2 regions of the Corynebacterium minutissimum genome follow, and region 1 is predicted to be linked to the other one. Evidence: predicted binding sites of a transcription regulator. Region 1 holds the regulator's gene; the other holds the start of a gene.

Region 1 (15,083 bases):
TTGCGGCCCACAGCGTCCGGGGTCACGGAGACGAACTGGATAACGCCATCCGGGTCGATAATGAAGGTGGCGCGGTCTGCCACTCCATCGGCGTTCTCCACTCCGAGAGCACGAATCAGGTCGTGGCGAATATCGGAGAACATCGGGAACGGAACGTCCTTGAGCTCCGGATGAGTAGCGCGCCAGTTGAAGTGCGCGTACTCGTTATCGGTGGAGCCACCGAGGATCTGGGTATCGCGGTCCTGGAATTCCTCATCCAGCTTGCCAAAGGCAGCAATCTCAGTCGGGCACACGAAGGTGAAGTCCTTCGGGTAGAAGAACACAACCTTCCACATGCCACGGTACTTATCCAGGGACACCTGCTCGAAGTAGTCCTCCGGCTGGTTCGCGTTTACGTCGTGCAGATCGCCGCCCTTGAGCGCGGTCAACTCGAACTCGGGGAACTTTTCGCCGACGGTCAGGATAGACATAGAAAGGGTCAACTCCTTGAAGAAACTGTGATGCAAATCTCTGTAACCACACGCCAGTGTGTCATCACGCAGACGCATAGCCACTCACTCGCCAAGTATGCCAACAGTTTCTTCGCAAGTCAATAGTTTGACTTATTTATAAGTGTTAGAGTTATAGGCATGAACAATAAGGAGTATCGTCCGACGCTAGCCCAGCTGCGCACCTTCGTCACCATCGCGGAGAATAAACACTTTGGAACCGCAGCGTCCAAGCTCGACATCTCCCAGCCATCCCTGTCACAAGCCCTCGTCGCCTTGGAACAGGGCCTCGGCATACAACTCATCGAGCGCTCTACCCGAAAAGTCATCGTCACCTCCGTTGGCGAAGAGCTCCTCCCCTTTGCCAAGGCGGCCCTCGAGGCCTCCGATGCTTTCCTCGCCCGCGCCCGCGGGGCTAATGGTATGCTCACCGGCCCCTTGACCATTGGCGTCATCCCCACTATCGCGCCGTATATCCTCCCGGAACTCCTCCAGTCCATCACGGAGGTCTACCCCGAACTCGAACCGCGCTTCGTGGAAGAGCAGACTCAACACTTGCTCGACAAACTTCGTGAAGGCACGATCGACCTCGCCATTACGGCCCTTCCCACCGAGGCCGCTGGCATGGTGGAAGTGCCGCTCTACGCTGAGCACTTCACTGTCGTTACGCCCTCCAAGCACCCTCTGGCAGGGCGCTCCGATCTCACACTAAAGCAACTCGAAAGCCTCGACTTGTTACTGCTTGATGATGGACATTGTCTTCGCGACCAAGTACTCGACCTTTGCCGGCGGGCCAAGATTAACCCTTCCGAAGCAACGAATGCCGTCACCCGCGCATCATCACTCACCACCATTCTGCAGCTCGTCATGGGCGGACTCGGTACCACGCTCGTGCCCGAGTCAGCGCTGGCAACCGAATGCACGAGCCCTGATCTAGCAGTAGCGCGTTTTGCACCTGCCGTCACCGCCGAGCGACAGGTAGGCTTGACGTTCCGGTCGTCCGCAGCGCGCGCCGAAGAATTCCACGCTTTCGGATCACTGGTCACCTCTGCTTATCAGACAGCGGTGGAACGTTCACGTGCACTCGTTCCCGTCACCTCCCCAGACAAGTAAAACGACAAACGCCACCGTCTTGCCTTCACGCTATGACGCGTGAGGAAAGAGGTGGCGTTTACAACCGCCCACTAGAGCGGGATTCTAATTACGCAGCCGGAGCATAGCGGCCCTGGCACTGACGGCATAGATGCGCCGTGGCCAATTGCATTGCCGGAGCAATGATCAAAAGTGCAAGGCCCAGGGTAATTGCGGAAGCCGCAACGAGAAGGCCCGACAGCACGAGGAGCAGCAGGATGTGGCTGTAGTTCTCCTTGCCCAGCTTGAGGCCCTGAGAGAATGCCTCACCAATGGAGGACGTATCCGCGGCCAACCACGGCATCAAGGTGAAGAAAGGCTGAATGAACAAGGCAATGAGCCCAACCACAATCACTCCGCCAAACACAGAGCCTACGAGGGCCAGGATTTGGCCCTCCTCGAGCTGCTCCATGCTGTTGGCGCCCGTCGCCGCAGCACCACCGAAGCCCAAGAAAAAGATTGCGACAATGGCGATCACCATGGCAATAGCCGCAAGGACACCTAGTACGAGGTTGACTACCAACGGCTGCACCCAGCGAATACCTTGGAAGAGGGTGCCCCACGTCGGCTTTGGCGTGTCAATCTCGCGGTACGCCAAGCGGTAGACGATCAAGCTGATAACCAAGGATAGGATGCTCACGAGAAGCGACAGGAAATTAACAGTCAGACCTGTTTCCACGCTATCGCTGTTCTGCTGAGCGAAGCTCAGAGAAATCTGCGGAACAATCTGAACGATTCCGACCACGAAAGCACCCAAAATCCAGAGCACCGGATTCTTCAGTGCGGCACCGAAGCCCCACTTAATAGCCTCGATAGCGCTCACTGGGCCGGTGTAGGCGGGGCCTGCCTGCGGGCCGGGGCCCGCGTAGCTGCCGTCCTCACCGTAGCTCGCACCAGCGTAGCCCGGCTGGCCGGTGTTGTAGGCACCGTAGCCGCCATATTCTTGGCTTGCGCCATAGGCGTTCGCGCCTTGCTGCCCTGCACCATGAGAGTTTCCACCGAAACCCTCATTCGAACCATAGCCGCCGTTAGCGCCGTATCCGCCAGGTTGGCCGAAACCTGCCTGGTCTTCCGGGTGGTTTGTCGGCTCATAACGCGGCAATCCACCGTTGTTTCCAGCACCGTTATTGGCGCCGTTGCCAAAACCATTGTTGGAGGAATTGTCCTCCGATTTAGGGTCAAAGGGATTAGTCATTGATTGTGTCCTTTACATCTTTGGTCACAGTGACAACACGAGAGTACCAACAACTTCATGAAAATCCGTGAGCGAGTAGACTTTTAGGGCGATTATGACTGCAACTCGCGATGAACTCTATAGCGCTCTCACTAACGTTTCGTTGAGTGATGAACGCGCATTCCGCCGCCGCCTCCGTAAAGCCCGCGCCCCACAGGCCCTAGAAGCAATAGGCGCAGATATTGCCGCAGCACAAAAGCGCGTGGCCGCCATCGACGCTGGAGTACCGGACATTACGTACCCAGAGCAGCTTCCCGTTACCGCACGCCGAGAAGATCTCGCCGAGGCCATCGCGAACAACCAGGTGGTCATCATTGCCGGCGAGACTGGTTCCGGTAAGACAACCCAGATTCCAAAAATCTGTCTGGAGCTCGGCCGCGGGCGCCGTGGTCTCATTGGCCATACCCAGCCCCGCCGTCTTGCTGCCCGCACAGTCGCTGAGCGCATCGCCGACGAGCTCGGTCAATCCATCGGGGAATCTGTTGGTTACGCCATTCGCTTCGATGACAAGGTGTCTTCCACGACCGCTGTCAAACTCATGACCGACGGTATTTTGCTTGCAGAAATGCAGCGCGACCGTTTCCTCAATGCCTACGACACCATTATTATCGACGAGGCCCACGAGCGCTCCCTCAACATTGACTTCCTGTTGGGCTACCTCAAGCGGCTTCTTCCTAAACGGCCAGATCTCAAGGTCATCATCACTTCTGCCACTATTGACCCAGAGCGCTTCGCCACGCACTTCGCTGACGCCGATGGTGAACCTGCCCCTATCATCGAGGTCTCCGGACGCACCTACCCGGTAGAGATCCGTTACCGTCCGTTGGAGATTGAATCTGGTGGCAAAACCATTGATATCGATCCCTTGGACGCCCTGTGTGAGGCCATCGAAGAGCTCATGGCCGAAGGCGAAGGCGACATCCTTTGTTTCTTCCCCGGTGAACGCGATATCCGCGATGCAATGGAGGCCATTGAAGGCCGCCACTGGCGTGGTGTGGAAGTCACTCCCCTTTTTGGACGCCTATCCAACCAAGAACAGCACCGCGTTTTTAGTCCACACCGCGGGCGAAGGATCGTGCTCTCCACCAATATTGCCGAAACCTCGCTGACCGTTCCCGGAATCCGCTATGTCGTGGACACGGGCACGGCGCGTATCTCGCGTTACTCCACCCGTACCAAGGTCCAGCGTCTGCCTATTGAGCCTATTTCCCAGGCTAGTGCCAACCAACGCTCTGGCCGTTGTGGACGTGTGGCTGACGGCATTGCCATTCGCCTCTACAGCGAGCAGGACTTCCTCTCTCGCCCGGAGTTCACTGACCCGGAGATTCTGCGCACCAATCTGGCTAGCGTCATTCTGCAGATGATTTCTCTGCGGCTTGGCGATATCTCAGAGTTTCCTTTCGTTCAGCCTCCCGAGCCCAAAGCCGTACGCGATGGTCTGCTTCTCCTCCATGAACTGGGCGCACTCCAACATAAAGAAAAAGATGGCCTTCCCGTCTTGACTCACGTGGGACGAGACTTGGCGCGCATTCCAGTCGATCCGCGGATGGCCCGCATGCTCGTCGAGGCCAATACATCAGGCTGCCTTACCGACGTCATGATCATTGTCGCCGCCATGACTATCCAAGACGTGCGCGAGCGCCCCCTAGACAAGCAAACTCAAGCGGATCAGTCCCATGCCAGGTTCAAGGACAAGACCTCAGACTTCCTGTCCATGCTTAACCTCTGGGACTTTGTCCAGGAAACCCGCGAAGAAATGAGCGGAAATGCCTTCCGCAAGCGCATGAAAGCGGATTTCCTGCACTATATGCGCATCCGCGAGTGGTTCGATCTCGTGCGCCAACTGCGTGACGTGGCCAAGCAACTGGGTTGGAAGGCTCAGGAAGCTACGGAACGGCGCCCAGATGACATCCATATGTCTCTGCTTTCTGGATTGCTCTCCAACATTGGCGCCCGCGACGGCAATTCCAAGGAATTTATTGGCGCGCGGAATACCCGCTTCCTCGTCTTCCCTGGCTCCGCGCTGGCGAAGAAACCTCCAGAGTTTCTTATGGCCGCTGAACTAGTGGAGACCTCTCGGCTGTGGGCACGCGATGTCGCCGCAATCGACCCAGCTTGGGTAGAAAAGCTGGCAAAAGACCTGCTTAAACACAACTATTCTGATCCTACGTGGTCACGCAAACGCGGTTCCGCAGTAGCGACGCAGCGTTCGACGCTGTACGGCGTCACCGTCGTGGCTGACCGCACGGTGCCCTACCACTATGTGGATCAGGCTGCGGCTCGCGATATGTTCATTCGTCACGCGCTTGTCGACGGCGACTGGACCACCCACCACCACTTCTTCCATGACAATAAGCGCAAGCTCGCTGAGGCGTCTGAGTTTGAGGAGAAGGCCCGCCGACGCGGACTCGTCGTGGATGAGGACACGTTGTTCGATTTCTATGACCAGCGTATCCCGGAGAATATCAACACGGCGAAGCACTTTGACTCCTGGTGGAGGAAGCAGAAGAACAAGCATCTCCTTGACTTTGACCCTTCACAGCTTCTCGACGATGACCATGACGTCACTGAGGAGGCCTTCCCGGATCGCTGGCTCAAAGGCAGTATTGATTACGACCTCTCCTACAAATTCGAGCCTGGTGATCCCCTCGACGGTGTCACCCTCATGGTCCCTGTGCCGCTGCTTGCGGGCCTCGACACCGAGGGATTCGACTGGCTCGTTCCTGGCCTGCGCCTCGAACTTGTCACTGAACTCATTCGTTCCTTGCCCAAGGCGTTGCGCCGTACCGTCGTCCCGGCACCGGAATTTGCTGAAAGGGCACTGCCCAAGCTTTTGCCCTACGAAGGGCGCATTACCGAGCAGCTCGCAGCGGTTCTACAAGAGATGGGCGGGCAAGGCATCAATGCCAGTGATTTCCGTCCTGAACAGCTGGACCCGCACTTGCGTATGAATTTCGCTGCGGTGGACAAACGCGGCAAGGTCATTGACTCCGATCGTGATCTCAAGGCGTTAGTCCAGCGACAGGCAGGTCATATTTCCTCCTCGGTATCCCGGGTGGGCCGCAAATCTGAATCCAAGGCCGTCAAGGAGTGGTCCGACGACACTTTGGGCAGCATCGATGAGGAAATTACCACCGTGGTGGATGGCCATGAGGTCACCGCTTACCCTGCACTGGTGGCAACCAAGGAAGGCGTAGCCCTTAAAGTGCATCCCACTAAGGCGGCTGCCGACGCCTCCATGATCACCACTACACTCACTCTTCTTCTCCGTGAGATTTCCGTGAGCACACAGCAGATGGTCAAGGGTCTACCGCTGCAACAGCGAGTTGCTGTTGATGCATACCCGCATGGCGGCGCTGATGGTCTGGTTAATGACGCCCGTGTCGCTGCTGTACGCGACATCATGATGGAGAAGGGCGGACCTGTTCGCAGTCCAGCGGAGTTCACCGCACTTCTCAACGCAGTTAAACCAGAGGTACCAGGCCGTGTACGACAGTCTGTAGTTGCGATTGCTCCGGGCTTGGCAGAGTATTCCAACCTCTCAGCAGAACTAAAGCACTGGGAAGGCCCGGCTATAGACGATATACGCGCGCAGCTCGAGTTCCTGCTGCCGCCGAATGCTCTGACGATCCACGGTATTCAGCATTTGCGTCACCTCCCCCGCTATATTCAGGCCGCACGGATCCGTCTCGAGGACATGAACCTCGATCCGGACCGTGACGCTGACCGCCAGGCCGACGTTGATGAGGCCAAGGCTTACCTAGCCAATCGTCTCCGTAATCTCCCTGCCGGGCGAGAAAAGACGCGTGAGGTCAAGGACATCTACTGGATGATAGAGGAGCTGCGCGTATCGCTTTTTGCTCAGCGCCTAGGCACTGCTCACGCAGTATCGCTGCGCCGAGTACAGAAAGCAGCCGATAAGTTGCGTTAAAAAGAGTCCCTATCCCGACGGCGCATAAGACGAATCTCCGACTCAAAGTCGTCCGCGCTTTCAAAGGACTTGTAGACCGAAGCGAAGCGAAGGTAGGCAACCTCATCAAGGTCACGCAGGGGTTCTAGGATTGCCAAACCAATGTCATTGGCATTGACTTGGGAAGAACCGTGGCTGCGGATAGTTTCCTCAACTTCCTGCGCCAGCTTCTTCAGCGAATCGTCGCTGACGTCGCGGCCCTGGCAGGCTCGCTGCACACCGCGAATAAGTTTGTCGCGACTGAAGGGTTCCGCGAGGCCACTGCGTTTGACCACCAACAGAACGGCTTTTTCAACCGTCGTAAAACGGCCTTTACACGCAGTGCACTCTCGCCGACGGCGGATCGAGGTACCGCTATCTACTACGCGAGAGTCAATAACGCGCGACTGTTCATTGTGACAGAACGGGCAATACACGGCGCGGCATCCTTCCTCGGGGTCGTACACATGTGCCGCTCCGAGTGAACTAACCCAGAAAATGGGCCGTTGATTTTCATAAAACAAGGCGCGGCATATCGCCCCGTAGTCTACTCACTGCTTAACCGACTGGGTACCTACCAGTCCCGTTGTTGGCCCCTAGTGAGAAGATGCCACTGCAGAAGGCGACGATGCCGGCACAAACGACGCCTCACTGTCGATGCTCAGCCCTCCCCACACAGTGCCGACGAATACTGCTACACCAAAGACAGCGCCAAGGACATAGTTACCTACGTTCGAGCTACCCCAGCGTCGATTCGAGTCCGAATTCAGGGTAGAAGCACGAGCGCGAAGCTTTTCTTGGCTACGCTCCTGTGTTCTATCTATCGGAGATAAAGTTCGAACACCAGGAGAGTGACGCAATGATTGACGTGGTGCGGATTGAGGTGCCGCAGGTTCCCACACCATCGCTGGCGGAACAACTGCAGGTCGAGAGATTCCTACCTCGTCACGAGAGATTCCGCGCTTGTTCGGGGTGTTAAGTACGATAGCCATATTCTTCCCTTTCAGATTGCAATAACTCGGTAGCGATGATGACTAGAGTGTAGGAAACCAGTCCGACACTTTCGAACATCTCCATCGCCCAATCGTTCGATTTGGTCTGTATGTTCGATTTATAACAGCCTCTCGAAAGTTTGTCCACATTTGCGTGGCAACTGTCGAACATTTTTTCTTTCCATGCTAAAAAGGAGACAAGCATTCGATATGCCCTACCCCGTTTACCCCACCCAATAAACGCGCCCACCGCCCTACCCCGAGTCACTAGGAGAAAACATGGCCCGCAAACCGAAGAAGAGCGATCAACCCACTCTCGAATCTCTGTCCGCTCGCCAGCGTCGCATTCTCGAAGTTATCCACGATGCCGTAATGCTTCGAGGCTACCCACCAAGCATTCGCGAGATTGGGGATGCCACCGGACTTCAATCCACCTCTTCCGTGGCCTACCAACTCAAGCAGCTGGAGGAGAAAGGCTTCCTGCGCCGCGATCCCAACAAGCCGCGCGCCGTTGATGTTCGCCACTTCCCTAGCGCTGACGAGTCCAAGAAACCTGGCCGCAAGTCCGCCGCCACCATGAGCGTCGTCGAACCTGCAACTGGAGATGTTCCTGAAGAAGCCTCGGCGCCGACATACATCCCAGTCGTTGGACGCATCGCCGCTGGTTCCCCCATCACTGCGGAAGAAAACATTGACACCTATTTCCCGATGCCCGATGACATCGTGGGCAATGGGGAGCTTTACATGTTGCAGGTTGTGGGTGACTCCATGCAGGATGCCGGCATCCTTAATGGCGATTGGGTCATCATCCGCTCCCAATCCGTAGCGGAAGAAGGAGAATTCGTAGCAGCCCTCCTCGACGGCGAGGAAGCCACCGTTAAAGAGTTCCACCGTGACTCTTCAGGCGTGTGGCTCCTTCCGCATAACGACGCCTATTCGCCCATCAAAGGTGACGAAGCGGAAATTATGGGCAAGGTCGTCTCGGTGTTCCGCAAGCTCTAGCTGTCGCATACCCACAACCTCCTTTCCTCCCTCCATTTCCCCCGCTCGATTTCCCCTTCGCTCCACACTCAATGTGGACATATTGAGCGGGGACTATTTATGCTCTTACCCCCTTGTGTGTGTAGATGCCCGATTTATGCCCGCTTAGCGGCCAAGATCACAGATTCCCAAATTTGCTGGACAGAGCTAGGTTTGACGTGAGATTAAGCCTTTTTAATGTGTAGTTCTATTTGTTTAGTTCCGTTTTGTCCGCACGCAATGGGAGAATGGGAACATCACAGCAACACGTGTTGCTCCATCCGCTAAGCCGACTCGCGAATTACTCCATTCCGACTTGACGCTGCGACCAGACCCGATGGAGCCCCTCAAAGGGAGGAACTATGTACGCCGAAGAGCGCCGTCGTCAGATTGCCTCGTTGACCGCCGTGGAGGGACGAGTCAACGTCACCGAACTCTCGGAACGTTTCGATGTCACAGCCGAAACCATCCGCCGGGACCTTGCTGTCCTCGACAGAGAAGGTGTTGTCCACCGCGTCCATGGTGGCGCTGTGGCTTCCCAATCTTTCCAGACCGCGGAGTTCACTTTGGACACGCGTCAACGATCTGCAACTGGCGCCAAAATGGCTATCGCACGGGCCGCTCTTGATCAACTACCAGATGGCGGAAGTATCTTCCTCGATGCAGGCACAACGACTAATGCCCTCGCCGACTTGATTGGGCAACGTTTCTCCGCCGGACAGTTCAGCATTGTTTCTAACAGTCTTCCCATTGCGCTTTCTCTAGCCAGCAATGGGGTGTCTGACGTCCAGCTGCTCGGCGGTACCGTTCGTGCCATTACCCAAGCCGTTGTTGGCGATACCGCCCTTCGGACCATGGCGCTTATGCGTGCCGACGTTGCTTTTATTGGCACCAACGCACTGACCATCGATCACGGGCTCTCTACTGCCGATTCTCAAGAAGCTGCGATCAAGTCAGCATTCGTAACTAACGCTCATCGTGTTGTTGTTCTCTGCGACTCTTCCAAGCTGGGCAATGACTACCTGGTCAGCTTTGCCTCACTCGATGACATCGACGTTGTCATTACTGATGCAGCTGCACCTGAGTCCTTCATCGAGGCCCTCAAGGAGCACGGTATCGACGTCATCATTGCCAAGGACAAATAAGAAGCTTCATTAGGTCATAGGATTTTTATCCACCGACGAGGCCTAGGCCTCCGGTCCAGCGATGACACAATCCGCCCCCAATCCTCGACATTCAAAGTCAAGGGCTGAGGGCGGTTTTCGCGTCGCGCTAGAGACGCACTAGAGACAGAGTGCGGGTATCTAGAATTCCTCTAGCAAAGCAATAACGTTCGTACGGGCCTCGGACGGCCCCTCCGCGTTAACGGCGGCTTCCGCCATCTTCTCGCACTGCTCGAAGGTGAGCTCAGCCAGCTGTGCGCCAACGCCAGCAACGGCAGTCGACGCAGCCGACAGCGAGGTCACCCCCAAACCAGTAAGAACACAGGCCAGCATCGGATCAGCTGCTGCCTCACCGCACACGCCAACCGGGACATTGTTGTCACGGCCCACCACACATGTGTGCTGAATAAGGCGCAGAACAGCAGGCTGCCATGGGTCGGTCAAGTAGGCCAGCTGCGGTGACAGTCGGTCTGCTGCCATCGTGTACTGCGTAAGGTCATTGGTACCGATTGACACGAAGTCCAAGTGCGGCATGATGGTGTCGGCCATGAGGGCCGCTGCAGGAACCTCAATCATGGCTCCAGCAGTGAGTCCGCGCTCACGACACAGATCTGCAAACCACTTCGCCTCCACAGCGGTGGCGACCATCGGAGCCATAACCCACGTGGTTGCCTCCTCACCACGGTTGGCTGCAGCTTGAGCAATAGCGTCAAGCTGACGGGTAAGCAGTGCCTCATTATCGCGAGCCACGCGCAGTCCGCGCACGCCCAGTGCCGGATTCTCTTCGGAATCTAGGGTGGCGTAGGAAATTGGCTTATCCGAACCCGCGTCGAGGGTGCGAACAACCACCTTGGAATCGGGGAAGGCATTGAACACCTTTCCGTAGATTCGAGCCTGTTCGTCAACAGTCGGCTCCTCGCTCGCAGAGAGGAAGGAGAGCTCTGTACGATACAGGCCAATGCCTTCTGCCTGAGAGTCCGAGGCGATACGTGCGGCATTGCCATCGGCAACGTTGGCGAGCAACTGCACGCGGTGACCATCCTTGGTCTGCGCTGGGCCACGCCACTCAGCAACACGCGCAGCCTTCTCGCGGTACTCCGCCACTGCTTGAAGAGAGCTCTCACGGTCAGCACCAAGTGCGACCGTGCCCACCGAGCCGTCAACAAAGACCTGGGTACCAGCTTCGATTGTGCGCAAATCTGCCCCGACTGCCACGATGCAAGGAATATCGAGCTGACGGGCGATGATTGCCGTGTGGCTGGTCGGACCGCCGAGCTCAGTGACGAGAGCCTTGATGTGGGAGGTATCGAGGGTAGCGGTATCGGCGGGCGCCAAGTCGTCTGCAAGCAGAACAGCCTCGCCTTCAACCATGGGCAGACCTGGTTCCTGTTCACCACGCAGCTGCGCGATCACACGGTCGCGCACGTCTTTCAAGTCCGTCGTGCGCTCGGCCATAACACCGCCAGCGGCTTCAAACATCGTGACAAACTTGTCCGTGGCTCCCACGGTGGCATACTCGGCGTTCTTGCCACCACGGATTCCTTTACGCACTGCCTTGTGCCAGCCACGGTCCTTCACCATGCCGGCCGTAGCGCCGAGCACCTCGGCAGCTTGGCCTTCGGCACCGGCAGCTCGCTGCTCTAGGCGGCTGGCCACAACATCGACGGCTTCCAGAAAACGGTCGTACTCAGCATCGCACTTGTCCTCCGCGATGGTTTCACCGGCCTGGGGTAGTTCTGGACGGGGACGAACCCACACTGCCTCGGCGTATGCAACACCGGCAACAACTCCGGTTCCTTTAATGGTGGATGGGGATGCGGTTTCCATGACACAGTTCCTTAACGGAGACGATTTTTTCTCTACCCCAGATCATCACAAGTCGGATGAAAATGCAACGAAAACCACAGTGATTCTATTGACATTCGGGCACAACCGGACAAGAATCGGAATAGAAGCAACATCTATTTTTCGCTGACTGGGGCGACCCGCGTCGTGACATCAGACGCCGCGAAGCGTGTTGGCACCCAATATACGCACACTGCGAAAGGGGACGATTGTCCAGAATGATCCTTACCTTGACCCCCAACCCCAGTATCGACGCCACGATTTCTCTGAACGAATCCATACGTCTGGGTGCCGTTCACCGCGCCGAATCTGTCTCCCATGTCGCAGGTGGCAAGGGAGTCAACGTAACCCACGCGGTAACGATGGCAGGCGTCGACAGCCTTGCCCTCTTACCAGCGGCGGCGTCCGATCACTTCCTCGCTCTAGCAGCCGCAGACTCCATCCCTGTGCACGCAGTGCCTATCGACGGCGCCGTTCGCACCAATACCACCCTCACGGAACCTGACGGTCGCACAACTAAGCTCAACGGCCCTGGCCCCACACTAACGGCAGAGGACCGCAGCGCTATCGCTGCTGCACTGAAGGAACATGCCCCACAAGCCGAGTGGCTCGTCATGTCAGGCTCTCTTCCGCGGGGAGTTCCCACCGAGTGGTACACCGAACTGATGAGCGTTGCTCGCACCGCCAACCCTAAGCTCCGCGTCGCTGTGGATACCTCCGACGCCCCCATGGCGGCCTTGGGTGAGAACCTCGACACTGCTGCCCCTGACCTCATCAAACCCAATGGTCTCGAGCTGGGCCAACTGGCAGGAGTCGATGGTGAAGCACTGGAGGCCAGCGCCGAAAAGGGTGACTTTAGTGGCGTGGTGGAAGCCGCACGAGTCATCGTCGAACGCGGTATCCAGGAGGTGCTCGTCACCCTTGGCGGGGCTGGCGCTGTGTTCGTCACCGCAGATGAGGCGTGGGTCGCTACTCCCCCGCCAATCAGCGTGAAGTCCACGGTGGGTGCCGGTGACTCATCCCTGTCTGGTTACATCCTTGCGCGCCGCAACGGTTCCTCCTACGCGGAGGCGCTGCGACAGGCTGTCGCTTATGGTTCCGCGGCCGCTTCCCTGCCTGGGACTCAACTGCCTTCCCCAGAACAACTCGATATCGATCAAACTGCAGTTTCTGCAGTGCCCGCCCTATAGCACCTGTTAGGAGTGCATAAACATGGCATCCGATCTTATTACCACCGACCTCGTGGCGCTCGATGCCGACTTCGGTGACAGCATCGAATCCGTCATTACTAACCTCGCCACACTGGTTCACGATACCGGCCGCGCTAGCAGCGTCGATGAGCTCGCCGCACCTGCCATTGCTCGCGAAGCCAAGGCTGGCACAGGCGTTCCCGGGGGCGTCGCCATTCCCCACTGCCGTTCTGCAGCAGTCACCGAACCAACTCTGGCTTTTGCCCGCTTGTCTCGCGGTGTCGACTTCTCCGGCCCCGACGGCAACGCACAGCTGGTCTTCCTCATCGCCGCGCCGGAAGGCGGTGGCAAGGCACACCTGAAGATCCTTTCGAAGCTGGCCCGCGCGCTGGTGAAGAAAGACTTCCTCGAGGCCTTGCGCAATGCAGAGACCAAGGACGAGATTGTCAAGCTTGTTCTCGACGTCGTCAACGCTGAAAAGCCCAAAAAGAAGGCTGCACCAGCCGAATCCGCGGCCGCAGGAGCCGCCGCCGTCACGGCTTCAGATTCCACGTCTGCTCCCGCAAGCGATGCCAAGGAGTCGACAAAGACGCGCATCGTCGCTGTGACTGCCTGCCCCACCGGCATCGCGCACACCTACATGGCTGCTGATGCCCTTACCCAAACCGCCGAGGAGCGCGACGATGTCGAGCTCACCGTTGAGACTCAGGGCTCCTCCAACAACACCGCTGTGTCCGCTAACGTCATCGAGAATGCTGACGCCGTCATTTTCGCCACCGACGTCGGAGTGCGCGACCGTGAGCGCTTCGCAGGTAAGCCGGTCATCGAATCCGGAGTCAAACGCGCCATTAACGAGCCGGGCGTAATGATCGACGAGGCTATTGCTGCCTCGAAGAACCCGAACGCTCACAAGGTGTCAGGCACTGCTGGTGCCGCTTCCTCGAACGCGCAAGAGGAAGGTGAAGGTCTCGGCTGGGGCAAGCGCATCCAGCAAGCCATCATGACCGGCGTGTCCTACATGGTGCCTTTCGTCGCCGCAGGCGGCCTTCTACTGGCGCTGGGATTCTTGCTTGGCGGCTACGACGTAGCCAACGGATGGCAGGCCATCACCACCGACTACTCGCTGACGAACCTGCCTGGCCATGACGTAGTGGTCGACGGCGCAACGATGACGTTCAAGCACTCAGGTCTTGGTCTCTACCTTGGCGCCGTGCTCTTCGCCATCGGCCAAGCGGCGATGGGATTCATTGTCGCGGCTCTCTCCGGCTATATTGCCTTCGCACTGGCGGGACGCCCAGGCATTGCGCCGGGCTTCGCCGGCGGCGCCATCGCCGTTACCTTGGGCGCCGGCTTCATCGGCGGTCTGGTCACCGGTCTTATCGCTGGTTTCGTTGCCATGTGGATTGGCAAGTGGAAGGTCCCGCGCTGGGTCGGCTCCCTCATGCCGGTCGTCATCATTCCGCTGCTTGCCACTATGATTACTGGTTTGCTCATGTACCTGCTGCTCGGTGCTCCGTTGGCCGCCATCATGAACGGTTTGCAGAACTGGCTGGCCTCCATGTCCGGCTCCTCCGCTGTGCTGCTGGGCATCATCCTCGGTCTCATGATGTGCTCTGACCTGGGCGGTCCGGTCAACAAGGCCGCCTACCTCTTCGCCACCGCAGGTCTGTCCACCGGTGACGAAGCTTCCATGAAGATCATGGCCGCTGTCATGGCCTCCGGTATGGTCGCCCCCATCGCACTGTCTATCGCTACCTTCGTGCGCAAGAACCTCTTCACCCCGGCGGAGCAGGAGAACGGCAAATCCGCATGGCTGCTGGGCCTCTCCTTCGTCTCCGAGGGTGCTATCCCGTTCGCTGCCGCCGACCCGCTTCGCGTCATCCCGTCCATGATGCTCGGCGGTGCAGTCACCGGCGCACTGTCGATGGCGCTGGGTGTCATGTCCCGCGCTCCGCACGGCGGCATCTTCGTCATCTTCGCAATCGAGCCTGCATGGGCTTACTTCGTGGCCATCCTCGCGGGCGTGGCGGTGGCGGCCATCGCTGTCATCGCTATGAAGCAATTCTGGCCA
Region 2 (15,083 bases), 700 kb from region 1:
CGGTGAGGCACTGCGTGAAGGTACCGAGGTCTACCATGCGCTCAAGTCCGTCATCAAGGACAAGGGCCTGTCCACCGGCCTGGGTGACGAGGGTGGTTTCGCACCGTCTGTGGAGTCCACCAAGGCCGCACTTGATCTCATCGTTGAGGCCATCAAGAAGGCTGGCTTCGAGCCGGGCAAGGACATTGCCCTGGCACTGGACGTGGCTTCCTCCGAGTTCTACAAGGACGGCAAGTACCACTTCGAGGGCGGCGAGCACACCGCTGAAGAGATGGCCAAGGTTTACGAGGACCTCATTGCCAACTACCCGATCGTCTCCATCGAGGACCCGCTGCAGGAGGATGACTGGGAGGGCTACACCAAGCTCACCGAGACCATCGGTGACAAGGTCCAGATCGTTGGCGATGACTTCTTCGTCACCAACCCGGCACGTCTCCAGGAGGGCATCGACAAGAAGGCTGCTAACGCCCTGCTCGTGAAGGTCAACCAGATTGGTACCCTCACCGAAACCTTCGATGCCGTTGAACTGGCTCACCGCAACGGCTACCGCACCATGATGTCCCACCGCTCCGGCGAGACCGAGGACACCACCATTGCTGACCTTGCCGTTGCCCTGAACTGTGGCCAGATCAAGACCGGTGCTCCGGCTCGTTCCGAGCGCGTTGCCAAGTACAACCAGCTTCTGCGTATCGAGCAGGAACTGGGCAGCGCCGCCGTTTACGCCGGCCGCTCCGCATTCCCGCGCTTCCAGGGTTAATCACCTCCCCCGAAGCTCGATTGTGCCCCGTGATTGTGGGCCACGTTTAAAGGCGTCACAGGAAACTGTGGCGCCTTTGGCGTGACACCTGTTATTTTTGTGACTCCCACGCGCGCCGTCCTGAACCCTGGCGGTTGATAGCTAGACTTACTCTCCGATGGCACGCACTACCCCTACTCGCACGAAGCGCCGGAACACTGTTCCGGTCCACACGCGTGCCCGCGATGCCCACAAAACCCCGAAGCGCCCGAAGAAGCCTAAAGGTCTCGATATCCTCGGGGTAGGCGTCATCATCGCGGTGGTACTCGTCGTCTTGCTCACCATCGCCGTGCCGCTGCGTAACTACTACAACGGCCAGTCCGAAATTGCCCGCCTGGAAAGCTCCATCGCAGCCAAGCAAGAGCGCAAGGACAAGCTTTTGGCGGAAATCGATAAGTATCGTTCGGACGAGTACATCAAACAAGAGGCCCGCCGCCGCTTCGGCGTCATGGACGAAGGTGAAACCGCCTTCCGAATCATGGATCCGCGCATGGATTCCGGTGACACCGTGACCTCAGAGCACCGCGAAGACATTGATGAGCGCGAGTGGTACACCGTGCTGTGGGACTCCGTTGCCGAATCGGAATAGGACTCATCCCAGTCGCCGTGCCACAATGGTTGCCATGACCGTGACCGATGCTGATCTTGACGTTGTCCGCGAACAACTTGGCCGCACTCCGCGCGGCGTCGTAGACATTGCTTACCGCACCCCCGACGGAGCGCCCGCAGTGATTAAAACTGCGCCAAAGCTTCCCGACGGCACCCCGTTCCCCACTCTCTACTACCTCACCGACCCGCGCCTGACGGCCGAAGCGTCGCGCCTTGAGGTCGCCCACGTCATGAAGTGGATGGAACAGCGCCTCGCAGAAGATGAGGCGCTGCAGAAGGACTATCTGGCCGCTCACGAGCACTACCTTGCTATCCGCAACGAGATGGAAGATCTCGGTACGCAGTTCTCCGGTGGCGGTATGCCAGATCGCGTGAAGTGCCTCCACGTACTGATTGCATATGCCTTGGCCGAAGGTCCCGACCGCGTACGTTTCGGCACGGAAGCCGTCGCAATGGCAGCAGAACACGGTAAACTCCGTGGCAGCGCCATTCCGGAAGAGTGGCCTACCGTGGGGGACTTGGGCATCGATATGGCCCAATTTGATTTTTCTAACGCCGGTTAACAGAAAGGCTTGACCTATGACTCGCGTCGCTGCTGTCGACTGCGGAACCAACTCCATCCGTCTACTCATCAGTGAGATTCAAGGCGATGGCAAGATTCGGGACATTTCCCGCACGATGGAAATTGTTCGCCTTGGTCAAGGCGTCGATGCTACCGGCGAGTTCGCTCCGGAGGCCCTCGCGCGTACCCGCGCAGCCTTGGAGGAGTACGTCAAGCAGATGAAGTTCGAAAAGGTTGAGCGCGTGCGCATGGTGGCTACCTCGGCCACGCGTGATGCCAAGAATCATCGTGATTTCTTCGACATGACGGCGGAGCTTCTCGGCCAAATTCAGCCGGGGGCTCGCGCTGAGATTATCTCCGGTGAGGAGGAAGCCCTGTTGTCTTTTACCGGCGCTGTGGCGGACCTCAGCTCGGAGAAGGGGCCTTATTGCGTCATTGACTTGGGTGGAGGCTCCACCGAGTTCGTCGTCGGCACTATCGACGGTGAAATCCTAGGCTCTCACTCCGCTCAGATGGGTTGTGTCCGTCTCACCGAACGCATGATGCGCAGTGATCCGCCTACTGAAGCAGAAATCGAGATCGCCACTGATTACGTCGCTGAGCGTATGGCCGACGTGGAGAGAATCGTACCCATCGACAAAGCCGTCACCTTCGTCGGCTGCGCCGGAACCTTCACCACGTTGTCTGCTCTTGCCCAAGGCATGGAGCGCTATGACGCCGATTCCATCCACGGTTCCGAGCTGCGTTTCGACGCCCTGCGTGTGCTGATCCGTCAAATGATAGGTCTGTCCTCGGACGTCCGTGCCCTCAATCCGGTCATCCACCCAGGCCGTGCTGACGTCATCGGCGGTGGATGCGTAGCCGTCGAAGGCATCATGACCATGATTGAGCGCAACAGCAGCGCCCGCTCCTTCTTTATCAGTGAGAAGGATATTCTCGACGGAATTATCGCCGGTCTCGCCGCAGCCTGACCCAATAACTAGTGTGCGAGCACCCGTGCCCTAAAATAGGTGGGCACGGTTTGGCCCCCATAGCCCAATCGGCAGAGGCAGTCGACTTAAAATCGATTCAGTGTGGGTTCGAGTCCCACTGGGGGCACCACTGGGGGCACCATGACCAGCGGAAACGCAGATGGATATGGCCACTTTGGCGCGAAAGTGTCCAAAAAGTGTCCAGAAATCCTCCAATTAATCGGGCTGCGCTATCCGTGACTATATAGATGCGAGTCACGAAGTATGAGGCCAGTCGTGCGGGTAGGGGGAGGCGTCGACAAGCACAGTGCTTCCCGACGCCTCTCTTTAAGAATATTTTGCAAAGTTTGGGATTTTTGGGAACTTCCTAGCAATCGAGTGCGTTGAAGCTAGTGAGAACATAACCACGGCGGCCCTTATGGGGCCGTCTTTATTGAGCAAGACTGTGAAAGGAATCGGGATTCACGTGCGTTCTAGCAACCCCGTCATGAGTTCCCTCTCATCCAGCCGAAACCAGAACCAGACTCAGAGCAATCCGTTTGGTCAGAGCGACAACCCGTTTAACGAGGCCACCCGTAGTGCCGACCGCCCGCTGACCGTTGATGACGTGGTGACCAAGACTGGTATCACCCTCGCCGTCATCATCGCGCTGGCTGTTCTTAACTTCTGCATTGGCGCGCTGTTTAACCCAGTTGTGGCGATGGGTCTGACCTTGGTTGGTGCCATCGGTGGCTTGATTACCGTGCTGGTGTCGACGTTTGGCAAGAAGTTCGGTTCTGCTGCCGTGACTCTTATCTACGCCGCATTTGAGGGCCTCTTTGTCGGTGGCTTTTCGTACATCGTTGCCGGTGGATCTCTTGATAAAACGGGTGGTGCGGCACTCGCCGACCTAGGTGAGATCGGCGTGGGCATTGGCCAGGCCATTATGGGTACGGTCGGCGTCTTCATCGGCATGCTCATGGTCTACAAGACCGGTGCAGTGAAGGTGACCCCGAAGTTCAACAAGATTATGTTCGGACTCATTACTGGTGTCGCCGTCTTGGCATTGGTTAATTTCCTGGGCGCTATTTTCTTCGGCTTTAACCCGCTGCGTGACGGCGGCGCGATTGCCATTATTTTCTCCTTGGTTTGCATCGTCCTGGCATCCCTGTCCTTCATGACCGACTTCGACCAGGCTGACCGACTTATTCGTCAGGGTGCTCCGGCACAGTACGCGTGGGGTATCGCCCTTGGCTTGGCCGTGACCTTGGTCTGGCTCTACACCGAGATTCTGCGTCTGCTGAGCTACTTCAGGGATTAGTTCTTAACCAACGCCTTATATAGCCGGCGGCTGACACCTTAACTGGTGTTGGCCGCCGGTTTTGTGGTGTTTGTCACAGTGTGGTGTGGGGTGTTTGATAATTCGCCGTCTATATGTGGTGTTGGCAAGAGTGTGTTCGAACGGGTGTGTTGTTTTGGTCTAGGTTTGGTGGCGTGTTGTGGGGTCTGGTGTGGTGTCGGGGCGGTTGGGTAGTGTTGTGACTAGAAAGCATGTTCGTATGTTCTAGTCTTTAAGGGGTGGGTCACTTATGGTGGCAACCACAACAACAACTTCTTCTGTTCCTTTGGCGTATTTTTCTCATTCAAATCCTGATGATCCGGTTTGTGTTGCGGGGATGTTTCTGCGGCGCGCGGAGTACGAGTTTTGGTTACATAATCTTCCGGCTTTGGAGGCTGATTCTGATAGTGAAGTGATGAAGCTTTCGGTCAAGACTGCCAAGACGGCCAGGCAAGTCGCTAAGAATGTGATGGGGGTTCTTCGGCTTGAAGAATTGCCGAAGGTCAAGCAGTTGCAGGATGCGCAGGCGTTGTTGGATATGGCGTCGCTGGTAGCGATTGATGAGGTCATGTCGAAGCTGGGGCATCCGACTAGGGCGGTGGTGGCAGAAATTGATGAGAATCTTTCGCGCTGGTTTGTACCGAAGCGGCCTAATCAGGTGTTTCCGACAGCGAGTCAGATTCGGCGCCGGGTGCGTGATATCGCCAAAGTATTAGATGATTCAGTAGCATTTCGTGATACGCGTAAAAAGAACCGGTATTCCATCCTTACTCGAGGCCAGCGGGCGTTTCTTGAGTTAGAGGTTGATTCCACTGTGGGTGTGGTCATCCATGAGCTGATTAAAGAAACCGCCAGAAAGCATGAGGTTTCAATGGCGGATGCCATGGTGCTGTTGTTGTCGGGCACAGTGGAGCCGGAGGCAGGCAAAGTGGTGGTGCATACTTATAAGGCGTCTGATGTGGAGGGGGCACCGGTGTTTGTTCAGGGCCATGGGTGGCGTGGTGAGGATATACCAGCAGCCAAGGTGGTTGAGCGGGATTTAAGCCAGGTACCTAAAGCATCTGATTCTTATCGTCCGTCTGATTTTGTGCGTAAGTATGTTGAGGGCCGTGATGGGACGTGTCGGGCTGGGGGGTGTGATGTGCCAGCGTGGATGTGTCAGTTGGATCATCGGATTAATTATGCCGAGGGTGGGCCAACACATCCAGATAACTTGGTGTGTTTGTGCCAGCGTCATCACAATATGAAGACCGAGGGCAGGGCCTTTTATATTTTGGATCCCGTTACCGGTGATGTGGTGTGGTTGTTAGCTGATGGCAGTTGGGTGACCACGCAAGCCACAGGCCCGCTAGCACCCTCGATGCGCAGGTGGGCTCGTAGTGTTGCTGAGGATGTTATGGCGCATCGAGCGAAGATGCATGAGGATGCCAAAGCATTAAAGGTGGAGTTGGATAACGGTGACATCGTTGAAGTCTTCGACATGACCGACCCCGCAGACCGCGACAATACTAACGGTGGCGATATTCCCTTCTAAGCAATAGGGAATATGGCGTCAAAGGCTCGTCGTCGTCAGAAACGACGAAGCTAGGTGAGGTGATTTGCTGTCGCGACTTTCGTTGTCACGGACGACGGGATGCCAAGTGGTCACGTAGAGGGGAGAGAATCGCGCAACGTCGTTTCATACGACGACGAACTCAGGCATGTAGCTCTGAGTGAGTTGTAGTTTTCCAATCCGGCGATACTCGGGTTTACATTCGCCTGCCACCTGGTCGTGGTGGCAGTCTTCTTTGGTTTCGTCGAAAACGCCGACGTGAGAAGTTACGGCCCATATGGGCGCCGAATTGGAGGTTTCTAGGTTGGTTCATGGTCGCGTTAATGGACGCAAGGGTAATTTGGGTCTCATTTTTTACTGAAAAGGTTTGTTGGTTTGCTTGCCGTATGCCGCGAATCTCCCTGTCGCTGCCAGAGTATGTCATTGCACGTGTTACGCCTCGAAAGGGAAAACTGCTCGTCGGGAATCGTGGCCGAAAAGCCCAGCTCATCTACTTCCATTATTGTAATTCGGGGGTACCCGTCCCAAATTTTTTCAAATTAGATCGAGCTTATCTGTCAGCCCTGAGGGTAGCCTGTGTCACAGGGTCTGCCAGTATCTATTTGCCAAACTTCTAATAGTATTCATTGATAAGTCTCGTTGGTTTATCAAATTCTTAAGTGATTCATACAATCTGTCGAGACAGCCGGTGTCTTTTCGTGCATCCTTGTTTCTGAAGCCGCTCACGGAGTCCGCTCCGGAAGGTGGCTTCGAAAAGTCAGGGATATTGGTTGAGAAGGAAAACCATGAAGCGAATCGGGGGCCTTGTGTTGGTGACGGCTTGTATGGGGGTGCTATCGAGCTGTGCATCATTGCAGGGTCTGAGTGTTCGTTCTCATGGCGACAGTAACGGGGGCTCTCACGATTTCTCTGACGTTAGGGGCGGCGGTGGCTCAGTGGACTCGGGGGTCGCTGATGCCACCGCCACGGGGAAGTTTGAATCATCGCCGCTGAGGGATGGTGTATTGCCGCCACTTGGGGGTTTCGATCGAAGCGTTCCTGGCTTTAGGGTCTTCGATCCGTGCACGGAGAGAATGCGTTTGTATGTAGCTGACATGGGGTTGGTGGCAACAGGCGAGGCAAAGCGCGAATCCGGTTTCAGGTCTTGTCGATTTGTCTTTGAATCCTCCGAAAAGTCAATTGCCAACGTTACTTTTGAAACTCGTGACTTTTCAATGGCGGAAGTTAAAGATGCGTTTCCCGAAGGGAGGCCCGGGGCTGGTCAATATCGAGACACAATTTACTTTGTAATAGATTCACTTATTGAAGGCGCTACTTGTACTGGATACGTCGAAACTAAAGAGGGAACCTTTTCAATATCTTGGACTGAAGTATCAGTTAGATATCCAAGTGTAGATAATTGCAAGAACGTGGGAAGGATAATGGGTTCTTTGCTTTAAAGAGTTAGGGGCTCGGGGTCTAAAATGTTAATTAATGAGAGCAATTTAAATAGCCATGTGGAGTCAATACACAATCTGGATAGGAACCTAGAGTTCGCAAAACAGCGTGCTCATAGCCCACTTGACGGGGGATTTTCAACAGTTACAGGCCTAAGTGAAGTCGGTGCGATCCACGAGCGTGTGTTGGCGACGGATCCGGGTTCTGCGCGTAATTCGTTGGAAGGTTTCAGGAGTCAGGTGGCTTGGTTAGGGGATACTCTGCAAACTGAACTAGCTGGTTTCGAATCCCAAGATGAATTGAATAGTCGTGGGCTCGACGTTGCGGATGCTGGAGGTGGCGGTGGGGCAGAAGCCATGCCCATCGTGGAGCAGCCGGACCCTGGATATAGTCCGTTCGGATTCACGATGCCGGTAGTGGACCCAGGCGCTTCGATTATGGGGTTGGCCTCGGATTTGTTTACAACGAGATTCTGGGATGTATCGGAAGCGCAGGCGCGCTGGAGGACGTTGAGTGCGGAAGTCGGCGACATCGTTGAGGGGCTCCATGCTTCGGCGGCGTCGTTGGAGTCCGAGAACGACAGTGAACCAACGGCGAGAGCAGCGGCCAAAATCCGTGAGGTAGCGCAAGCTGGTACCCACTTCATTGCAAATTCCGAGGTAATGCAGCAGAAGCTCTTCGGCTTGCAAGCCCGCATTATGAGTACCCAGGCAGAGGCAGTAGCTCTTGCCTTCGAGGTGATGGCTATTCCGGAGCCTGCTACGCGCGCAGCAGCGGAAAGGGCAGCGTTGCTTCATATGCAGGGGCTGCTACAAGAGGGGGTTGTTATGGCTATGCCGTACCAACACGCGCTCATGGATGCAGCCCCGCCGAGTGGTGGGGGCGATGTGAGCACGGAGTTCGGTGCGGTGGCTGGGGATGGAACCCAGTACAACACCGACGGAGTTACGTGGCCTAAGCAGATTGCAGAGGCTATGGAGAGTGGTGAGGTTGGTCCGGGATCCTTTGACGCTGCGACTGGACAGATGAAGGGGCTCTCGGAACTGGGAATGGATGCCGCAGAGATCGCGCAGTTCCAGTCAGATTTGCGCAACCGCGGGCGCAGTATCTTGAGCGAGCTAGGGTTCGGTGATGCGCTTGAGCCAATCGACGCCTCCCAAATGAACACGTCCGCAGCCACCGCAGGGGTTAGTTCCGTGAATCTTATGGGTGGCGTTCAGGCGGCAAACGGACAAGCCCTGTCGGCCGCCGGATTAGGCAGTGGCGCGGGTGCGGGAGCATCCGGCATGGGAGCCTTGGGGCTGCCGGGAGGCCGTGGCAGTACAGCGGGTGCGCTGACAGGCGGCATGCCGAGGGGCATGAACAACGGAATGAACAGAGCGCTGGGTCGCATTCCTGAAAACCCGCTGACCTCGGCAGCGGGCCTTGGGGGAGCGTCTGCCACCTCACCGCAGACCGGAACGCACCCCGTCCTCGGCGGACTACCGGGAGCGGCGGCGTCTGGCGGGGCGAGGGACGGAAGGGCGTCGGCAAGCGCGGGCGGAGCTGGCGGATCCGTCACGGGCCCTATTGGGGGCGCGGTTGGAGGAGCCGGAAACAACGGTGCCGGGGTGGCAGCCAAGTCCGGGGCACACGTGGCGAAGGGCGCTGCGGGCCTCCGCATGATGCCCATGATGGGCGGCGCGGCCCGTGGAGGAGAGAATGAAAAGCAGATCAAATCCGTGACCACGCAGGTTGAACGAGATCCCAACAAACGTGACCTGCTGGGAGAATCGCCGGCGGTGCTTCCGGGCGTGATTGGGGAATGGGCCCGAGACGGGGACTAAGACCGGAGGACCAAAACGCGAAAAGCGGCACCACAACAATCGTGGTGCCGCTTCGTCGTGAAGCTAGTTGGTTACAACTTCGGAGCCAGTCGCAGGGGCAACCTCGGTGGCAACCTCGGTCACGGTTTCGGTTGCGGTTTCCTCGGAAGCACCGGCGCCCGGAGCCTCAGCTTCGAAGGTGGCAGCGGTGTCGACCTTTTCATCGGAATCCTGCTGGCTCGGCGGGTGGCAAGCGGCGAGAGTAAGACCAGCGGTGACGGCCAGACCGGCAGCGGCGAAACGAGTGAACTTCTTCATGGGTAGAACTCTTTCTCAGAAAAACGGTGATGTAGAGCAGTATAAGTTAGGACTGGCGCGGCGTGGCGGCCTTAGCAGAATCATACGGTGCTGCAGAGACCACGGTGACCGACAACGTCTTGCCGTTCGGAGCGGTGTACTCGCGGGTCTCGCCCTCGGCAGCACCCAGCAAAGCGGCGCCCAGTGGGGACTGCTCGGAGTAGGTTTCCAGATCCTTGTTGTCGGAGGCAGCAGCGCGGGTACCGATGAGGAAGGTCTCGCGGTCGTCCTTATCGCCGTTGTAGTAGACGTGAACAACGGAACCGATGTGGGCCACGCCCTCCTGAACGGCGGTGCGCTCGGTGGTGGAGTTAGCCAGAACCTCAGAAATCTGCTTGATGCGGGCCTCTTCCTGGTCCTGCATCTCACGCGCGGCATCGTAACCGGCGTTCTCCTTGAGGTCACCTTCCTCGCGGCGCTCGTTAATCTCGGCAGCGACGACCGGGCGGTGGTCAATGAGGGCCTGCAGTTCGGCCTCGAGCTTGGCCTTGGTTTCCGGGGTGATGTACTGCTTCTGCTGCTCAGCCATGGTGCAACCTTCCGTTTACGGATAATCTCTCAAAAGAATGGGCGCAAAAGTGCAGGTGGCACGGCCCATTCAGAACGCTCAACATACTAGCATAGCTGGGCTTTTAGCTATCTGTTGCCTCACCCGTGAATTCGACAGAATCCATGGTGTCGATGTCCAAGTAGGAAGGGATTGCGCCGGAGCAGCCGTAGGCGCCGCCAGCTACCGCGCGGTGGTTCGTAGGAACGTCGATAGCCACGCGCTGGGCTTCCTCACCGCCAGCGGGGACGGCGATTTCGCGGCGGCCGACCTCGGCCTTGGAGTAATCGAAGGCCTGGACAATGCAGTATGCGGGTTCTTCCACGCGGTTGCGGGTAATGTCGACCCAAACTCGTGCGGTGTCATCAGAAATAATCTCGTGCGAGACATAGGAAATATTCGCATTGACCTTTTGCTGAGTACGGAAATACTGCACGCCGAAGACAATCATGGCAATGAAGGCAGCCAGGAAGACGAGGACGATGGCGCGGTTCGTCCACGAGCCCGTGCTCTTAGTAGAAGAGCCATAACGGGACTGGGAACGGGAGGCAGGACGAGCGGAACCAGCGGATGACATGAATCTGATTCTATCCAACCTTCGGCCAGAACAAACTATCCACTAGACTGGGCCATTGTTTAAGACGACGGTAAAGGGAGATGTATCACCTAGTGAGTACTAAGCGCCTGCTAGCTATCCACGCGCACCCGGACGATGAATCTTCGAAAGGTGCCGCCACCACCGCCAAGTACGCCGCCGAAGGCGCAGAGGTCCTCGTAGTGACCTGTACCGGTGGTGAGCGAGGGGACATCATTAACCCTGCCATGGATCGCCCCGGGGTACTGGAAAACATGGGCAGCATCCGTCGTGAGGAGATGGCCGAGGCTGCCGCAGCATTGGGTGTCCAGCACACGTGGCTGGGCCACATTGACTCCGGTTTGCCGGGTAACCCGCTAGCGCCCAACATTAAGGACCTGCTCCCTGAAGGTTGCTTCGCCCTCATGGACGACGATGATGTGGCGCAAGAACTGGTGAAGATCATTCGCGAGTTCAAACCGCAGGTCATCATCACCTATGACGAAAATGGCGGGTACCCCCACCCGGACCACCTTATGGTGTATCGCTCCTCCATGATTGCGTGGGACAAGGCTGGGGATGAGTCCTACCACCCCGAGCTTGGTCAGGCCTGGGAGCCTCAGAAGCTGTACTACAGCCACGGGTTCGTGTACCAGCGCATGAAGATCTTCCACGATTTGCTGCTGGAGGAAGGCAAGGTGAGCCCCTACGAGCCTATGTTGGCGCGCTGGGACACAACGTTTGGTGACATTATGGCGCGCGTGACCACCCAGGTGGAGTGCGCGGACTACTTCCAGAACCGTGAGGACGCTCTTCGCGCGCATGCCACTCAGATTGATCCCGCAGGAGCATTCTTGGCGACGCCCGTGGAGGTCCAACAACAGCACTGGCCTACGGAAGAATTTGAGTTGGCTAAGACGCGGGTATCCACGGAGCTGCCCGAAAATGATTTATTTGCAGGAATCCCGGAAGTAGGGGAGTCTTAGAAGCATGAATGCTTTGTACTTCGCGGCACACGACGTCGCCCTTCTAGCCCAAGGCGCGCAAAGCGGGCCGGTGGGGCCGGAGTTTGGTAAGGCGTCTCCCATCGGCCTGTTGATCCTTGCGCTGATGGGTGTCGCAGTGCTGTTTGCCGGTTGGAACTTCCACCGCCGCTACTCCCGTTTCCGCCGCCGCACTATGTTTGCGGAGGACCATGGCATTGATCCTTTCGATGATGAGGCTGTTGACGCCGCTATGAAGGAAGCGGGCATCCTCGATACCAGTAAGAAGTCCATCTTCTAACGCGGAGGGCGAGACCGTGACATTCCTCAGCCAAGCGCTTTACCCCCTGTATGAAGCGCGCCTGACGCGAGAGATTAAGGGCAAGCCGCAACCACGGCACGTGGCCATCATGGCGGACGGCAACCGCCGATGGGCGCGGGAGGCCGGGTTCACGGACATTAGCCACGGTCACCGCCAAGGCGCGCGGAAAATCAGTGAAATGATTTCGTGGTGCGATGGCACCGACATTGAAGTCGTGACCATCTACCTGCTGTCCACTGAGAACCTCAAGCGCAGCCAGCAGGAAGTACAGCTGCTTTTCGACATCATCTCTGATGTAGTCACGCACCTGTCACAGGGTGAGCTGGATTGTCAGATTCGCCTGGTGGGGCATCTGGATTTGCTTCCAGAAAAGGTCACCGAGAAGATGCGCTGTGCCGCTGCAGCTACGGAAGACCACAAAGGCGTCATCGTCAATATTGCGGTGGGTTATGGAGGGCGTCAGGAGATTGTCGACGCTGTCCAGAGCCTCATCCGTAGCGAAGCGCAGAAGGGGTTGAGCGCTGAAGCGATTGCGGAGAACGTGACCGCGGAGGCCATCACCAGCAACCTGTATACCAAGGGCCTTCCGGACCCTGACCTGGTTATTCGCACGTCGGGCGAGCAGCGCTTGTCGGGCTTTTTGCTGTGGCAGGCTGCTTACTCTGAGATCTGGTTTACGGATACCTACTGGCCGGCTTTCAGACGCGTGGATTTCCTGCGCGCATTGCGCGATTATTCACAGCGCTCGCGCCGTTTTGGACGCTAGCTGCCGAATCTAAAGTTTGCGCATACGGACTCGGTCCACCAAATGATGAGAACCTTTGCGTAGCACGAGGGACGCGCGCACGCGCGTCGGCAGGATGTTCTCCATGAGGTTGGGCAGGTTAATGGACTGCCAAATCTCACGGGCTTGCTCGTATGCTTCCTCATCGGTCATATCGGCGAAGGACGCGAAGTGCGCACCCGGCTCGCGGAAAGCCGTGTGGCGAAGCTTGAGGAATCGCTCGATATACCAGCGCTCAATATCGTCCACGCGGGCGTCCACGTAGACGGAAAAGTCGAACAGATCAGAAACCATGAGCGTGGGGCCGGTTTGGAGAACGTTGAGGCCCTCCAAGATGAGGATGTCTGGTTGGTGGACTTCTTGGTATTCACCCGGAACGATGTCATAGGACACGTGTGAGTACAAAGGTGCCTTCACCAGTGGTATTCCGGACTTCACGTCGGTGACAAAGCGCATCAGTGCGCGGCGGTCATAGGACTCGGGATAGCCTTTGCGCTGCATGAGGCCGTGCTCTTTGAGGTAAGCGGTGGGGTAGAGGAAGCCATCGGTGGTGACAAGGTCCACCTTGGGGTGGGAATCCCAGCGCTGCAGCAGCACTTGGAGAAGACGCGCCGTGGTGGATTTTCCTACGGCCACCGAACCGGCCACCCCAATGACGAAAGGTACGTGGGTAGGTGGGTTGCCTAAAAAGGCTTCGGTGGAGGCAGTGAGTTCTTGGCGGGCCTTGACCTGCATGTGGATAAGGCGAGACAACGGCAGGTACACCTCGGCGACCTCCGTGAGATCGATGCGATCATTAAGGCCGCGGAGTTTCTGAACCTCAGTCTCTGTCAGCACCTGCGGCATGGATTTACGCAGGGCGCGCCATGTATCACGGTCAAAGTCGAGGTACGGGCTCCCGTCGGTCATTCGCGCCATGCCGACCATTGTTCCATTCGCCCGACCAGTGCGTGCAATCAGTGGGAAAGAAAAATCCCCCGCGCGGGGGAGGTCGGCGTTAGGATGTAGAACTAGCTTCGGCGACTTTCCACAGGACCATCTTTGAGAAGGGACTCTACGTTTCTATGACCACTTCGAATTCTGCTGACGTGCGCTACCAAGAGATGCGCGAGCTCGACCCAGAGGTCTTCGGCGCCATCACTGGTGAGATTGCTCGCCAGCGCGACACCCTGGAGATGATCGCTTCCGAGAACTTTGTTCCGCGTGCGGTCCTGCAGGCCCAAGGCTCTGTTCTCACCAACAAGTACGCAGAGGGTTACCCAGGGCGTCGTTACTACGGTGGCTGTGAGCACGTGGACATCGTTGAGGATCTGGCTCGCGATCGCGCCAAGTCCCTCTTCGGTGCCGAGTTTGCCAACGTTCAGCCCCACTCCGGTGCCCAGGCTAATGCCGCGGTTCTGGGTTCCCTGATTAACCCGGGCGACAAGATCATGGGTCTGTCCCTCGCCCATGGTGGCCACCTTACCCACGGCATGAAGCTCAACTTCTCCGGCAAGCTGTACGAAGTCGCTGCCTATGAGGTGGACCCCGAGACCATGCGCTTGGACATGGACAAGGTCCGTGAGCAGGCACTGGCCGAAAAGCCGCAGGTCATCATCGCTGGTTGGTCTGCTTACCCGCGCACCATTGACTTCGAGGCTTTCCGCTCCATCGCTGATGAGGTTGGCGCCTACCTGTGGACGGATATGGCCCACTTTGCTGGCCTCGTAGCCGCCGGCCTGCACCCCTCCCCGGTCCCGCACTCTGACGTTGTGTCCTCCACCGTGCACAAGACCCTCGGCGGCCCGCGCTCCGGCCTCATCCTGGCCAAGCAGGACTTTGCTAAGAAGATCAACTCCAACGTCTTCCCAGGCCAGCAGGGTGGTCCGCTCATGCACGTGATTGCGGCGAAGGCCATCGCGCTGAAGATCGCTGCTACTGAGGAGTTCAAGGAGCGTCAGCAGCGCACCATCGAAGGCGCACAGATTCTGGCAGAGCGCCTCACCGCTGAGGATTGCACCAAGGCCGGCGTGGACGTGCTTACTGGTGGCACCGACGTGCACTTGGTCCTCGCGGACCTGCGCAACTCTAAACTCGACGGCCAGCAGGCCGAGGATCTCCTCCACGAGGTAGGTATCACCGTCAACCGCAACGCTGTGCCGAATGATCCGCGCCCGCCGATGGTCACCTCTGGCCTGCGAATCGGTACTCCGGCCCTGGCTACCCGTGGCCTGGATACCGCGGCCTTCACCGAGGTTGCCGATGTTATCGGTACGGCACTGGCTAACGGTAAGAACGCGGACGTCGCCTCTCTGCGCGCCCGCGTTGAAAAGGTCGCCGCGGACTTCCCGCTGTATGACGGCCTTGAGGAATGGAAGCTGGTTTAAGCCTCGCTACTCTTTTCCGAGCGCTCCTCAGCGTGTGCCTTACGAGCGGCTTCCAACCATTCGGGCATTGCGCTGAGGAGTTCTTTGATCTCTGCGGTGG

Evidence for each region. The regulator LexA, encoded in region 1, represses DNA repair genes until DNA is damaged. The targets are predictions, from matches to a motif close to CGAACANNTGTTCG.
Region 2: I6J26_RS10740 (HNH endonuclease signature motif containing protein) is a predicted target of LexA. The motif match lies at 4,462-4,475, and genes of this name have one in related genera.

The regions. Positions count from the first base shown of each region.
Region 1 covers NZ_CP069533.1:258,041-273,123, forward strand. The annotation lists gene I6J26_RS01200 (peroxiredoxin) at 1-470, opposite strand, end outside; gene I6J26_RS01205 (hydrogen peroxide-inducible genes activator) at 630-1,601, shown strand; gene I6J26_RS01210 (hypothetical protein) at 1,690-2,814, opposite strand; gene hrpA (ATP-dependent RNA helicase HrpA) at 2,909-6,784, shown strand; gene nrdR (transcriptional regulator NrdR) at 6,781-7,239, opposite strand; gene lexA (transcriptional repressor LexA) at 8,074-8,796, shown strand; gene I6J26_RS01230 (DeoR/GlpR family DNA-binding transcription regulator) at 9,177-9,959, shown strand; gene ptsP (phosphoenolpyruvate--protein phosphotransferase) at 10,119-11,804, opposite strand; gene pfkB (1-phosphofructokinase) at 12,041-13,012, shown strand; gene I6J26_RS01245 (PTS fructose transporter subunit IIABC) at 13,035-15,083, shown strand, end outside.
Region 2 covers NZ_CP069533.1:2,280,835-2,295,917, forward strand. The annotation lists gene eno (phosphopyruvate hydratase) at 1-757, shown strand, start outside; gene I6J26_RS10715 (septum formation initiator family protein) at 915-1,385, shown strand; gene I6J26_RS10720 (DUF501 domain-containing protein) at 1,420-1,968, shown strand; gene I6J26_RS10725 (Ppx/GppA phosphatase family protein) at 1,985-2,938, shown strand; tRNA gene I6J26_RS10730 (tRNA-Leu) at 2,992-3,068, shown strand; gene I6J26_RS10735 (Bax inhibitor-1/YccA family protein) at 3,405-4,238, shown strand; gene I6J26_RS10740 (HNH endonuclease signature motif containing protein) at 4,507-5,790, shown strand; gene I6J26_RS10745 (hypothetical protein) at 7,485-9,071, shown strand; gene I6J26_RS10750 (hypothetical protein) at 9,135-9,368, opposite strand; gene greA (transcription elongation factor GreA) at 9,415-9,936, opposite strand; gene I6J26_RS10760 (DUF4307 domain-containing protein) at 10,040-10,531, opposite strand; gene mca (mycothiol conjugate amidase Mca) at 10,624-11,514, shown strand; gene I6J26_RS10770 (hypothetical protein) at 11,519-11,812, shown strand; gene I6J26_RS10775 (isoprenyl transferase) at 11,829-12,599, shown strand; gene coaA (type I pantothenate kinase) at 12,609-13,535, opposite strand; gene glyA (serine hydroxymethyltransferase) at 13,682-14,983, shown strand; gene I6J26_RS10790 (DUF5997 family protein) at 14,980-15,083, opposite strand, start outside.